Regions from separate parts of the Bacillus sp. JST-5 genome, predicted to be linked through region 1. Evidence: a T-box and tRNA genes for the amino acid it is inferred to sense, from the RefSeq annotation. Region 1 holds a T-box; the other regions hold tRNA genes.
The links. The T-box of region 1 lies ahead of argS (arginine--tRNA ligase). A T-box ahead of a tRNA ligase gene usually reads a tRNA of that ligase, here a tRNA-Arg.
Positions count from the first base shown of each region.

Region 1 (4,842 bases):
CACATCAAGAAATTGGTGTGCTATATTTTTTCTAAAGTTCTCCAATTATTCATTTCCACCTATTTTTCATTGTAACTATTCACATTCTCTGCTAACATTTTTTTAGAAAAGAAAAACTAATTTAATTTGATTAAGGTGAATGAAATGAACACTAAGAAAAAGGTAGGAGAACGTTTCGATTGGGCATTAGCCTTTATCATATTTTTATTCTTTATTGTTAGTTGTATATCAATTTCAAGTGCTCAAACTTCAGGCCAATACGGAACTAATTTTGTTGTGATGCAGATAGCTTGGTATGTAGTTGGAGCAATCATCATTGGTATGTCATTATTTTTTGACCCGGATCAATATAGGAAACTTGCTTGGTATTTATATGGCTTTGGTATTCTCTTGCTCATCATATTAATATTTGCACCTGAAAGTATTGCTGAGCCACGTAATGGTGCAAAATCATGGTTTACTTTGCCAGGGGTCGGGAGCATTCAACCTTCTGAATTTATGAAGACCTTTATGATACTTGCGATGAGTCGATTAATCGTCGACCATCATCAAAAGTATATTTATAAAACGATAAAAACAGATTTGCTCCTATTATTTAAATTACTAGGTGTTTCTTTTGTACCATTATTTTTAATCATGCAACAACCTGACCTTGGAACAGGTTTAGTGCTTATAGCCATTACACTCGGGTTAATATTTGTATCTGGGATTACATGGAAGATTATTTTACCTTCCTTCACATTCTTTGGAATTTTAGCAGGAGTTATTTTATCTATAGCTATATGGAAACCTGATATTATTGATAAATTTGTTGATGATTATCAATTTGGCCGAATTTATTCATGGCTCGATCCTTATAGTTATCAATCAAAAGAAGGCTTCCATTTAATTAAATCTCTTCAAGCTATCGGATCTGGAGAGATAACCGGAAAGGGATATAATGCTTGGGAAGTAGATGTTCCTGAACGTCATACTGATTTTATATTTAGTGTAATAGGTGAGGAATTTGGTTTCATAGGTTCAAGTATTGTTATCAGTTTATACTTCCTTCTCATCTATCATTTAATTAAAATTGCTTTAGATACGAAATCACAGTTTAATGCATATCTCTGTGCAGGAATTATTAGTATGACAACCTTTCACGTATTCCAAAATATCGGAATGACTGTTGGACTACTCCCAATCACAGGGATCCCTCTTCCATTAATAAGTTATGGAGGAAGTTCTTTGATGGGAAATATGTTAGCACTTGGGATCATATTTAGTATTCGGTTCTATCATCGAAACTACATGTTTTCAACAAATAACGATTAATCCTTATTAAAATTAGCATAAATTGTTATAATAAATAAAAATTTATATTATTAAAGTCGATGAAAAAGAGAGTATTCCTATAGTAAGTTTCAAAGCGAGTTGGGGATGGTGGGAGCCCAATAAACTTCATAGGAAGAAGCGCACTTTTGAGACGTAGGCTTGAAATGATAGTAGAGCTTACCGGTTATGCCCCGTTAAGGCAAAGAGTGAACGATTATTCGTTAACTAGAGTGGTACCACGGGTAAAGACTCGTCTCTAATGGAGACGAGTCTATTTTTATATAAAAAAGGAGGGTATTAATGATGATGAATGAAAAACAAATCTTAGCTAGCTTAATATTTGAACATATTCATTCACCAGAGTTATCTGAAGAATATTTGTACAAAATCATTGAAATCCCCAAAAATCCAACTTTAGGAGATTTAGCTTTTCCATGCTTTACTTTAGCCAAAACATTCAAAAAAGCACCGCATGAAATCGCCCAAAATCTTGGAGAAAAGTTAAAGCATCCGATAATTGAAAGAGTTGACGTCGTTGGCCCATATATAAACTTCCATTTAAATCGTTCGATTATTGGAAAAGAGATCGTGTGTAAGATATTGGAGGAAAAAGACAATTATGGATCTCAATCCTTCGGAAACGATAAAACCATTGTTGTAGATTTTTCATCACCAAATATTGCTAAACCATTTTCAATGGGTCATTTACGTTCTACTGTAATTGGGAATGCTCTTGCCAATATTGCCAATAAGTGTGGTTTTCAAACCGTTCGCATCAACCATCTTGGCGATTGGGGAACTCAATTCGGTAAATTAATCACCGCCTATAAATTATGGGGAAATGAGGAAAAAGTAAAAGAAAACCCAATTTCTGAACTATTTATTTTGTACAAAAAATTTCATGAAGAAGCAGAAAAAAACCCTTCACTCGAAGAAGAGGGACGTAAGGCATTCAAAAGATTAGAAGACGGAAATGATGAAGAATTAAAACTATGGGAATGGTTTAAAAATGTTTCTCTTTTAGAATTCAAAAACATTTATGAATTACTAGGTATATCATTCGATTTTTATACTGGAGAAGCTTTTTACAATGATAAGATGGAGCGTGTCATTGAATTATTAAAAGAAAAACATTTGTTAGAGCATTCAGAAGGAGCTGATGTAGTTCCATTAACAGAATTCGATTTACCACCTTGCTTAATTCGTAAATCTGATGGTGCTTCTTTATATGCAACTAGGGATTTGGCAGCTGCCATTTATCGTCATGAAACTTATCATTTCAAAAAAGCACTTTATGTCGTTGGACACGAGCAGAGCATACACTTCCAGCAAGTTTTTAATGTATTGAAAAAACTAGGATTTCAATGGGCAGAGGGAATGACACACGTTCCATTTGGACTGTATTTACAAAACGGGAAAAAAATGTCCACACGTAAAGGAAGAGTTGTTTTACTGGAAGAAGTCCTTAATGAAGTCATTAAACTAGCGTTACAAAATATACAAGAAAAAAATCCGACGTTGCCTAATAAAGAAGAAGTTGCAAAACAAATTGGGGTTGGAGCCATCATTTTCCACGACTTGAAAAATCATCGAATGAATAATATCGAGTTTTCTCTAGAAGAAATGTTAACTTTTGAGGGAGAAACTGGACCATATATTCAATATACATACGCTAGAGCGTGTTCGCTTCTAAGAAAGGGAAAATACGATTCACCAAGTTATAAATCATTAACGGATCATGATAGTTGGGAACTGATAAAACAATTAAAATATTTCCCAAGTAAAATCGGTGAAGCTTTTCATGGAAACGATCCTTCAATCATTGCAAAATATATAGTCGATGTTGCGCAAGCTTTTAATAAATATTATGGAAAGGTAAGAATTCTTGAGTCCAATGAAGAACTAGAATCAAGACTAGCATTGGTTCAATCTGTAACAATTGTATTAAAAGAAGGTTTACGTCTATTAGGAATTCAGGCACCTGATCAAATGTAATAAAGATTAAAATGAAACTGCACCTTTAATTTTCGGTTTTAAAGGTGCAGTTTTATTTTTCATTTACCAATCAATTTCAATCACTAATGTTGACCAAGTATTCCCTTTTCCATTGCAAATTTTTCACACTTAAAGAAGAGAAATATACCAATAATAAAGTAAATGACTGAAGTGGCTACTAATATGGTATAGTCAACAACCGTGAAATCTACTAATGAGACACCTTTAATCATCACCTCACGAATCATATCGACACCTTTTACAATCGGAGCTAACGCTAACCAAGGAGCAATAGACAATGGTACAAATGTTAGTCCCATAAATAAAAATTGTGAAATTTGGAGAAATGATTGAATTTGTTTAAATATGACAGACATTCCAGCAATCATAAAACTTACTCCAAACATACTAATCAAAGTAAAGAGTAAAATTGGGAATATTGATAAGACATCAATATTTAGCCAAGTTCCAGCTGTTAACATCGATATAAATAACATCGCACTAATAGTAATTAATTCTATAATTGTAGTTGCTACAATTCTTGATAAAAATATACGATATGCTCCTAGAGGAGACATATATAATTGTTCGAGCGTACCAAGAACTACTTCATTACTGACCATCCAGCCAATCCCTGACATTGTTGCCATTGCTAAATACCAAAAAATATAATTAACAATGACATACTGAATATTCATCTCCGCACTACTAGGATCACCTACTATTTGAATTCCTAAAAACATTCCTAAAAAAATAAAGTAAAAAGTTAATATCATACTGATCGTATTAGGCAAGTATCTTTTTAATAAAATTACTTCTCTCCTAAAGTTACTTTTAAAGAGATTCCACCATTTCAAAACGTTCCCCCCCTTTCACTATTTTCATAAATACTTCTTCAAAATCAACCGTTGTACGATCAATTTTTTCGATAAGTACTTGATTCGCTTTTAATAGATCAATAATTTCGTATAAATCTTCACCCTTAAGAATATTGACATCTAATATAGTTTTTCCGTTATTTTCATTACGTATGTTGACAACATATCTTCTAGATAAATAGTTGATACTTTCACTTGATAAATGGCCGTTTAAAGTAAAAGAATATGCTTTGCTTTCAAATAATTGCAATAAATTATGAACACGATCATCCGCAACAATTTGACCGTGATTAACTATTATGACACGATCGCAAACTTCTTGAACAACCGGCATATCATGGGTACTTATAATAATGGTTTTTTCCTCCTGAACAGCAATGGATTTCAATAATTTACGAATTTCATAGCTAGTTTCAATATCTAACCCTAACGTAGGCTCATCAAGATAAATAACATCGGTATTCGATAGTAATGCAACAGCAATAGATGTTTTTTGCTGCATTCCTCTTGATAATGTATTAACCATTTCATTTTCTTTTTCTTTTAAGTTTAATCGCTCAAGTAATTCATTAATTTTGTTGGAGACTTCATTTCTAGAAAAGCCGCGATTGCCTGCAAAGTATTCTAAATTTTCTCTAACGGTTAATCTCCAATA
Region 1 covers NZ_JBYLHW010000086.1:4,220-9,061, forward strand. The annotation lists gene AC3ASS_RS12825 (FtsW/RodA/SpoVE family cell cycle protein) at 145-1,314, shown strand; T-box leader at 1,365-1,575, shown strand; gene argS (arginine--tRNA ligase) at 1,621-3,309, shown strand; gene AC3ASS_RS12835 (ABC transporter permease) at 3,393-4,166, opposite strand; gene AC3ASS_RS12840 (ABC transporter ATP-binding protein) at 4,144-4,842, opposite strand, start outside.

Region 2 (4,842 bases), on a different contig from region 1:
ATATCGATGTTCGGATTTTTTAATGCTGCACGAAATACGTTTCTTCCAATACGACCAAAACCATTTATTCCTACTTTTACTGCCATTTTAATTTCCTCCTTAAAAAATCTTCTATATTTAAAAGGTTACCCTTTTAGTAACTGTAAAGCTGCAGATTCATCTGTAATTAATATGGTTCCTTTCGGCGCCTGCTTTAAATAAGAGGATATCGCTTTTCCTTTTGATGCTCCTCCAGCAACTGCAAAGATATGCTCAACATTTTGTAAATCTTCCAGTTGCAAGCCGACGGTCTGTACTTTATGTACGACTTCACCATTTTCATTAAAGTAGTAACCGAAAGCTTCACCAACTGCTTTTCTTTCAATAATCTTTTCTAATGCTTCTTTACGTGTCTTTCTTCTTTCAGCCATTGTTAATGCATCACCAATACCATGCAAAACGATATTGGCTGATTGGATGAGAGTGAGCACTTCTTTAATATTCGGATCTTTTATGAACGAATCATAGAGATCCTTTGTCACTTCATCAGGTAAATATAACACTTTATGCTTCGCATTTGTTTTTGCTGCCATTTTCGCACATATCGTGTTCGCTTGGTTCTCTACATCTTCTCCAATTCCGCCTCTAGCAGGGACAAATATTACCTCATTCGTTGTAAACTCAGGGGAAAGAGAATCTGCAATTGAAGCCATTGTAGTACCGCCTGTGACAGCAATTATATTTTTGTCTTTTAAGCAACGTTTCATACTTTGAACCGTTGCCCTACCTAGCTCACTCTTTACCCAAGGGGACTCATCACTATTACCGGATACGACAACGACATGTTTAATAGAAAATCTTTCTTTTATTTGATGGGCGAGTTCATGAAGACCAGTGATTTCTCCCATTAAACTGTCTAATTCATCAAGGATTTCTTTCCCGTCTTTTGTTAAAGACATCCCGGTACTGGAAATCGATATTAAGTCTTGCTCTTTTAAAAACTGAACTTCACTTCTCAGAACCCGTTCAGTCATGCCGAGATTTTGCGAAAGACTTCTTCTGCCGACAGGTTCCATCATCCCGATGAATTTTAAAATATGATACCGTTTTTGCATAACTTGTATAAGATCCGGTAACACTCTCTTTTGAATCTTTAACAGCGAATGCAATTTGATCCTCCCCAAAAGTATAGTAGGGACATTTTTTGTCCCGCGTATGCGTTTTTTGTCCCGCTTGTTGTAAAAAAAATGATTCCTGCTGTCAATCTCATTGTAGCAGTTACCATTTTCCATTTCAACTATTTTCACTTCATAGTATGTTCTAATAAATGTTTTTTTATTACTTCTTTTGAGATTTGTCCATATTGAATAACTTCCCCTGCAAAAGAAACTACAGGAATCATTAATCCGTATTGCTCCACCCATTCATCTTTTTGTTCAATATCTAACTCGATAAGTTCAAATGAAATTTCTTTTTGTAGTTGTATTAATACATCTTTTGCTTTCTCACATAATGGGCAACGATTTCTTGTATATAAAATTAGTTGTTTCTTCACTTGAAATAATCCTTTCTATTCATAGCGTTTTCTTTTAGATGAAGATAATATCCCTAGTTGTGAGCGGTATTTGGCAATTGTTCTTCTTGAAACGTGGATACCTTTTTCCTTTAATTGTTCAACCATTTGTTGATCCGATATTGGTTTTCTTTTGTCTTCTTGATCAACCATGCGCTGAATTTCTTTTTTGATAAAGATATCTGACGTTTGTTCATTTTCTTCTGATTGTACACCAGATGGGAAGAAATCTTTCAATGGAATCGTTCCAAATGGTGTTTGCACAAATTTATTTTTGACAACACGTGAAACGGTTGACTCATGCATGTCGATGTCTTCGGCAATTTGTTTCATCGTTAACGGTTTTAAATACTTGAAGCCATGCTGAAAAAATTCCCCCTGATATTCAATAATTTTCTCCATCACTTTGACCATTGTCAATTTTCTTTGTTCCAAACTTTTTTTCAACCAGTTAAACTCCTGTTTGCAATTAGAAAGGAAACGGTTGATGTTTGTATCCTCGTAAGACTTCCATTCGAAATCGTATTGTTCATTCAATTCAAGCTGAGGGACCCCATATTCAACTAACTGGACGACCCATTGACCGTCTGTTTCTTTCACAATAAAATCAGGAATAATATAAGAGGAACGCTCTAGATCGAACATAGATCCCGGTCTTGGATGTAATGTTTGAATTTTATCATATACTGCTTGAATATTTGACAATGATACATTTATTAAGGTTGAAATTTTCTTCCATTTCTTTTCCGCGAAAAGTTCAAAATGATTTTCGATGATTTGTATCGCCAATGCCGAGGAGTTCGTTTCTCTCTTTAGTTGGATAAGTAAGCATTCTTGTAAATTTCTCGCACCAATACCTGCAGGCTCAAACGATTGTAAAATGTTTAATATATGATGATACGTTGATAAATCAATGGAAAACCGAGAACAGACATCGTCATCTGCAATCGTTAAATATCCGTTATGATCTAAATTCCCGATAAGATATAAGAGAACTTTTTTTTCAAAGGATGTGATGTTTTTCATTGGAATCTGCTGAATCAAGTAATTTTCCAATGTTTGTTGTTTTGATCCAATATTTTGAATCCAATCTGAGTCGTTTGATTTCGTTTTGTTGTTAAACGATCGGTTCTTTTTCAGGTCATCTCTGGCAACATATTTTAATTCAATGAGGGGATTTTCAGCAGCTTTTTCTTCTAAAAAAGTCGTAAGTTCATAGGATGAATATTGTAATAATTCAATTGATTGCTTTAATTCTTGTGTAAGCGCTAACTTTAATGTTTGCTGCTGGTACAATCCATAACGATTCATATATGTTCAACCCCCTCCCTCATTTTACTATATTTTATGTTGTATGTGATTGGGAATGATTTTCTTCTATTATGATAGAAATGTATGAAATAACATAAAGGGGGTTTTGCAATGACTCCAATTCAAGCGAATCCAGTCTTGTTCACATTGCAAATTCTATAAAATTATCATATAATAATTTTTGTCCTTTATTAGGAAATTAAATATGCCCCCGTGGTGCAACGGATAGCACGCAAGATTCCGGTTCTTGAAATGTGGGTTCGATTCCTGCCGGGGGCGCTAGTTGAAAAAACTTCTGCATAAATTTTTGTGTAGAAGTTTTTTTTATGTTTATTTTTGCGTAAAATGGCAATGATGGAAAAGGATATAAACATATGTGCGAAATGTTTGACCTTCATTGACCTTTATTGTATGATTAAAATCAAACAGAAGAAAGGAAAGTTTTTTCAATTTCTTTCCTAATATTTCCTAATTAAGGAGGAACGATCATGAACTTAATTCCTACTGTTATTGAGCAAACCAACCGCGGAGAACGTGCTTATGACATTTATTCAAGATTATTAAAAGACCGTATTATCATGTTAGGAAGCCCGATTGATGATCAAGTAGCGAACTCCATCGTAGCACAGCTATTATTTTTAGATGCAGAAAACCCTGAAAAAGATATATCTTTATACATCAATAGCCCTGGTGGAAGCATCACTGCTGGAATGGCAATTTACGATACGATGCAATTTATTAAAGCTCCTGTTCAAACGATTTGTATCGGAATGGCAGCATCTATGGGAGCATTCTTGCTTGCCGCTGGTGAAAAAGGAAAACGTTATGCTCTTCCAAACAGTGAAGTTATGATTCACCAACCACTTGGCGGTGCACAAGGTCAAGCGACAGAAATTGAAATTGCTGCAAAACGTATTTTATTCTTACGTGACAAATTAAATAGAATTTTAGCAGAAAGAACTGGCCAACCACTAGAAGTAATCCAACGCGATACAGACCGCGATAACTTTATGACTGCTGAAAAAGCGAAAGAATACGGTTTAATTGACCATATCATTTCAAGAAATCATCTTGATGGAAAATAATCTCGTTACCTAGGCATGAGTTCGTGAAATTCGAACTCATGCTTTTCCTTCATTTTTATATACTTTCATCCTCTGCTATTGATCTTCAATATATTCATTGTGCTTATCCTTTCATACAACTTGAAATATCCGCTTCAAAAATCACATCTTCCATAACGCGTCAACTAATGATACTGGACTAATTACCTGCGATAAAAGTACTATACAATTGTTTTTCCAATATAAGAAAATGATTTTAATTTTTTCTATCAATAGCTAATGATTTCAATAATAAAAACAATTTTTGGCACATTTGTTTGTTATCCAATTGAGATTTTACTATTTTAAAATAGAAAAATTTAGAAACAATACGAAAAATTGTTAAAAAAACTTGAATTATGTCGGATATTGTTGTATTATGTTTAGCGTGTTTAAAAAGGCTGACAAATCAATAGATTATGACTTACACCTGTGTGACTAGTATCAATGTAAAAAATGTTGATAGTGGTTGCCAATAGAAAGAACAGCGTTTGCTTTTCGGTAAACGCTGTTCTTATTTTAGGAGGGATATTTTGGATACATTTCTCATGATGGAAGAAAGTGAATTATTCCATCATTTCCAACCCATTTATCACTTGAAGAATGGTGAAATTTTCGGTTTTGAAGGACTATTACGCGCAAACAAATTTACGCCTGAAGAATTATTTAATGATGCTATAAACAAAGGAAGGCTTTACGAATTTGATACATGGTGCATTCATAAAGCCATTGAAACCTACCAGAAAGCAGGTTTAACCAAAAAAGACGGTTCTTTGTTTATCAATGTTTTTCCATCCACATTGCTAAACAAAGATTTTTTCTCGTTCATAAACAACATTATGAAAAAAAATCTATTAAAAAATCAAGCTATTATTT
Region 2 covers NZ_JBYLHW010000003.1:94,820-99,661, forward strand. The annotation lists gene gap (type I glyceraldehyde-3-phosphate dehydrogenase) at 1-86, opposite strand, end outside; gene AC3ASS_RS01750 (sugar-binding transcriptional regulator) at 126-1,148, opposite strand; gene AC3ASS_RS01755 (glutaredoxin family protein) at 1,283-1,534, opposite strand; gene rpoN (RNA polymerase factor sigma-54) at 1,550-2,863, opposite strand; tRNA gene AC3ASS_RS01765 (tRNA-Arg) at 3,071-3,142, shown strand; gene clpP (ATP-dependent Clp endopeptidase proteolytic subunit ClpP) at 3,352-3,948, shown strand; gene AC3ASS_RS01775 (EAL domain-containing protein) at 4,500-4,842, shown strand, end outside.
Region 2: it has a tRNA-Arg gene. The T-box ahead of argS (arginine--tRNA ligase) is inferred to sense a tRNA for this amino acid. The anticodon was not compared.

Region 3 (4,842 bases), on a different contig from region 1:
TCCTCTGACATTTTTTTAATATCAGATTCTGAACCCTCAAAAGCATACTTTAATGTCAGATGAGGGGGAATTAAAGAGTAATTTGGATCGTACCTTTTTCGATATGAGTTTGCAAAGTCTTGTAACTTTTTTGAAGGGAATATGACAATACCAAATTTCATTCGTTATTACCTCCTTATAAAGAATTTAATCGAAGCATAAATATGTTTCTTTATTATACCAAAAATTCATACAATGATATATAAACATGCTTCAATATGTAAAAAAATTATGAAAAAAGTAATAATTGATGGTAAGTCAATCAAACTTAAAGGCTTATTTTCCAAACATATAGGTTAATGCTCTAGGTAAATCCGCCTGCCAATATTTCCATGTATGTTCGCCATCAAACTCATCATAAAAATGTGGGATTCCTACATCTTTAATCGCTTTATGTAAATGACGATTTGGTTCAAGAAAATCGGATATTTCTCCGTTTGTCATTTTAACCGCTGTCTCTTGTTTCCCAATGACATGGTATATGGATAAAAGATCAGGATTTTTAAACTGTCGAACTTTTTGAATGACCTCATCATTAACAAATGGAGAATGTAACATGACTTTGCCAAATGTATGTGGATAGGATAATGCTGTTAATAGCGATACTGTTCCAGCTAATGAGTCCCCTGCAAGGACACGGCAAGAGTTTACATGATAAACTGGAAACTCTTTTTCTAAATAAGGGATAAGTTCATGGGCTAAAAAACGAATATACGCACCATGTTTCTCACCTGATGGATGATATTTACTCCTGCGGTCATTTACATCTTTATACGGAATTCCAACAGCAATAATATTTTCAATTTTTCCGCTTTGAATTAATGAATCACATGTTCTAGTGAATCTTCCTAATTGAAAATAATCTTTTCCATCTTGTGCAATCAATAAAGAATATTTATATAAGTTTGAGAAGTTAGGCGGCAAATAAATGATTAAAGATAATTCTTCATTTAATTCTTGGCTATAAAATGTTATTTCTTTCATCGATCCTCTTTCGCTGTTCATTATTAACCTCCGATTTTAATCAATTATATTTGCATTTTAACATATTAGACTTCGAAAACGGTAACAACAGCTTTTTCAATCATGTGGAAATTCACATGTTATAATGAATTTAGAATTTGTTGTGTTCGAGTTAGGGGAGGAGAAAAAATGATACATTCAACAGTTGTAACAGAAATAGCAAGAAAAAAGCTAGAAGAAAGAGGTGTAACCGTTAACGATATTGCAGAGATTGTGTTTGAAATGCAAAAGCCATACAATAACGAGTTAACAATGGAAGAATGCATTGAAAGTGTTGAAATGGTATTACAAAAAAGAGAGATTCAACATGCATTGTTGGTTGGAATTGAGCTTGACATGTTGGCGGAGAAGAAAATGTTATCAGAACCACTTCAATCGATCATTGAATCTGATGAGGGGTTATTTGGTGTTGATGAAACGATTGCTTTAGGGGCATCTTTAGGTTATGGAAGCATTGCAGTAACAACATTTGGCCATTTGGATAAAAATAAAATCGGTATCATTCGAAAACTGGATACAAAAAATAGCGATGGTGTTCATACATTTTTAGATGATATGGTGGCTAGCATTGCTGCAAATGCCTCTTCAAGAGTAGCTCATAAAATAAGAGATCGTGAAGAAGCAAAAGAACAAGAAATTATTAAATAACATTATGACTTTTACGTGACTGATAAGGAAGTGCAGAAAGGATACGTTCTATCTTAAATGTACGAAATTGATGTTTTTCTAAACAAAAAGCTTGGATATGTGTAGGATGGATCTTTTTCACAACGATTACTCTATGAATGAATTCTCCATTCCTTTTTAAATATATAATTTCTAAAGGTAAGTTTTCTTTTTCACTTCTTTTTAATAATCCAGTCATGGAATCTCATAGCCTTTCTTCATTGATTTGTTCTTATTTTACAGAACGTTTGTTCGTATGTCAATGGTAGGGTAAGGCTATTAAATAAATATGGAAATTATGGGATTGGCAAAGGTCTATCCCATTTTTTATTTAATTTTTCCTACTTCATCTATTATTTGCAATTAAGGAAAAAGCGTCCGTATCATTTCTAATATTTAGCGCAACATATAAATGGAAATATTAGTGAAATCTTACCGTTATTGCAGGGCCATTTCGGAATATATGGGTGGTTTAAATGAGTAGTCATACAAATGTTAACAATGTAAGAAGATATAAAGCCCATGTCAGCATTTTTGGAACGAATCAACTTCACCTGCGAAATCCGTATATCGTTGCTTGGTGGTCTGCGGCTTTTTCAGGATTTGGTTATATCATATTAGGAAAAAATTTAAGAGGATACATTTTTATCATTTGGGAGATATTTATCAATATTAATGCAAAAGTGAATTTGGCAATGATTTATACGTTTCAAGGGAATATTGAGTTAGCAAAAGATGTTATCAATACTCGTTGGATAATGATGTATATCCCCGTCTACTTGTTCGGTATTTGGGATAGCTACAGATCAGCTGTAGAATTAAATAAAGTTTATTTGCTTGCAGAGCGAGAAAACCATTCTTATCAAACATTTAAACTTAATGCACTCGAAATCAATTACTTAGAAAAAAGAAATCCGATTATGGCGGCTATTTGGTCCTTATTTGCTCCAGGTTTGGGACATCTTTACATACATCGAACATTAACATCTTTTATTCTCATTATTTGTTTAACTGTATTTTTTTATTTTTCTCATGCACTCGAAGCAATCACACTGCTACTTAATGGGAAAATTACTGAATCAACGGCTATATTAAATGAGGAATGGCTATTGTTTCTACCATCTCTTTTTTGTTTTTCCATTTATGATTCATATGTACATACGGTTGAAAATAACAAATTGTTTGATAAGGAGCAGCGAAAGTATTTAAAAGAGAATTATATGCATCGAAACTTTCGAATTTTAAAAGGGAAAAAAGTGAAGTGATAAAATGCAAGTTTTTTCAACATTTGAAAATACGATGATGTTGGAAATGGCCATTAAAACATTAGAAAAAAATGGGATTCAACGTGAAGATATTTTTGCTGTTCCTCTTGACAAGCGCCAAGAGAATACAAAATTATTTGACTCGATTCATAATTCCGATGGAGAATCGTTGATCGACTTAGGTATGGTACTTGCTACTGTATTTTCGGTGATTGGAGCATCTATTGGATTTGTCCTTTCTTGGGGACCAATCATTTGGGGACTTTTAGGTGTATTTTTAGGATTTTTCCTTGGATTAGTCATAAGGCTCATTTATGGGTTAGTGAAAAGTAAAAAAATGAAACTTTCAACAAATAATCATTCAGAGGTTATTTTAATTATCAACTGTGAGGAAAAACAATCAAAACTTGTGGAAGATATTTTATGGAATCATTTTGCTTTAGGAGTCGCCAAAGTGATGAATAGCTAGAAACCAAAAAAATGCTCAAATTGCTAAAATTGACAATCATAAAAACGTCCCGGGCGAGAATCGAACTCACGACCTACAGCTTAGGAGGCTGTTGCTCTATCCTACTGAGCTACCGGGACACGTGAAATATTATACTGAATATTTTATGAAATGGTCAAATGATTATAAATTAATGAATCAAGTTATTTTCTGAGAATAGAATTGGAAATTGTAAACATTTTGCTGTTGTAGAATTAAATGGGTACACTTCTGCCATATATAATAAAGGAAGCCATTACGGCTTCCTTTGCATATTATTGGAGGTGTAACAGAGGCGCTAGTAAGAGTGATATAGTGATTGGTGGAGGTCTACTTTATATATATGTCGAATTAGCTCGTCCGAGTGGGGAGGTATCTTGCTTTTAAAAAAAAGGCTCATCTTTCTAATTATTTTTATGCAATGATATATTGATAAAATATTAGGCTTTGCTATTTAAATAAATTGTTCTTGGATTACGTAGCTTACCAGGGAGATTGCTACTTTGACAGGGTAACACTCACATTTTAAAATTCGGAGGTTTAGCGTGAGAATTTGACAGTATGGGGTCTTGGTCGAATTCCTTTCAAAACATAGATTTAAGGCACATTTATTAATTAAGAGTGTCCTTTTTTGTATTAAATTGTTATTCTTGAATTTTTTTGGAGTTAGACTGAAATCTTTGAATGAAAATGGCTCCTCAAATGTTCTCTTATTATGTAATTAAAAAAATATTTACTCTTATCAGAATATTATTTATAGTTGGATTGTAAGGTAATAACTGGAATAGGAGGGGATACAAATGAAAAACTTAATTTGTAAATTTTCATTAAATAAATACGGTGGCTCTTTCCCCTTCAATAAGGAGAGGCAATTTCATTTCTTTTTTACTTATTAAGACCTTCATGCCTATACTCATGTCTTGGAAAGAGTCCCTCTGAACAACTAATTGTAAGCAAAATTTAAATGGAAAGAGGAGACCAATATGGAAATAAGAGAGTATAAACCAAGTGATGAACGCGGTTGGGTACGCTGTAGAGTATTATCATTTCTTGATACGGCATATTTTGATAACGTTTTGAAAGAAAAAGAAAAATATGATAATCCATCAATAGAGTTGGTGGCAGTAGAAAAAGATCAAATTGTAGGGTTATTAGATATTGAGTATGAAGTTAAAGAAGGAACCGTTTGTTCAAGAGGAACAGGTCTTGGGGGAATGATCTGGCATATAGCTGTACATCCAGATTTCCGTAGAAGAGGAATTGGTACACTTCTCCTAAAGAAAGCTGAACAGTTATCAAAAGAAAAGGGATTAAATCGTTTAGAAGCATGGACAAGAGATGACGATTGGGTCATTAATTGGT
Region 3 covers NZ_JBYLHW010000042.1:914-5,755, forward strand. The annotation lists gene AC3ASS_RS09445 (YjcG family protein) at 1-161, opposite strand, end outside; gene AC3ASS_RS09450 (alpha/beta hydrolase) at 316-1,044, opposite strand; gene AC3ASS_RS09455 (phosphatidylglycerophosphatase A family protein) at 1,192-1,710, shown strand; gene AC3ASS_RS09460 (hypothetical protein) at 1,703-1,927, opposite strand; gene AC3ASS_RS09465 (hypothetical protein) at 2,205-2,993, shown strand; gene AC3ASS_RS09470 (hypothetical protein) at 2,998-3,462, shown strand; tRNA gene AC3ASS_RS09475 (tRNA-Arg) at 3,508-3,581, opposite strand; gene AC3ASS_RS09480 (GNAT family N-acetyltransferase) at 4,464-4,842, shown strand, end outside.
Region 3: it has a tRNA-Arg gene. The T-box ahead of argS (arginine--tRNA ligase) is inferred to sense a tRNA for this amino acid. The anticodon was not compared.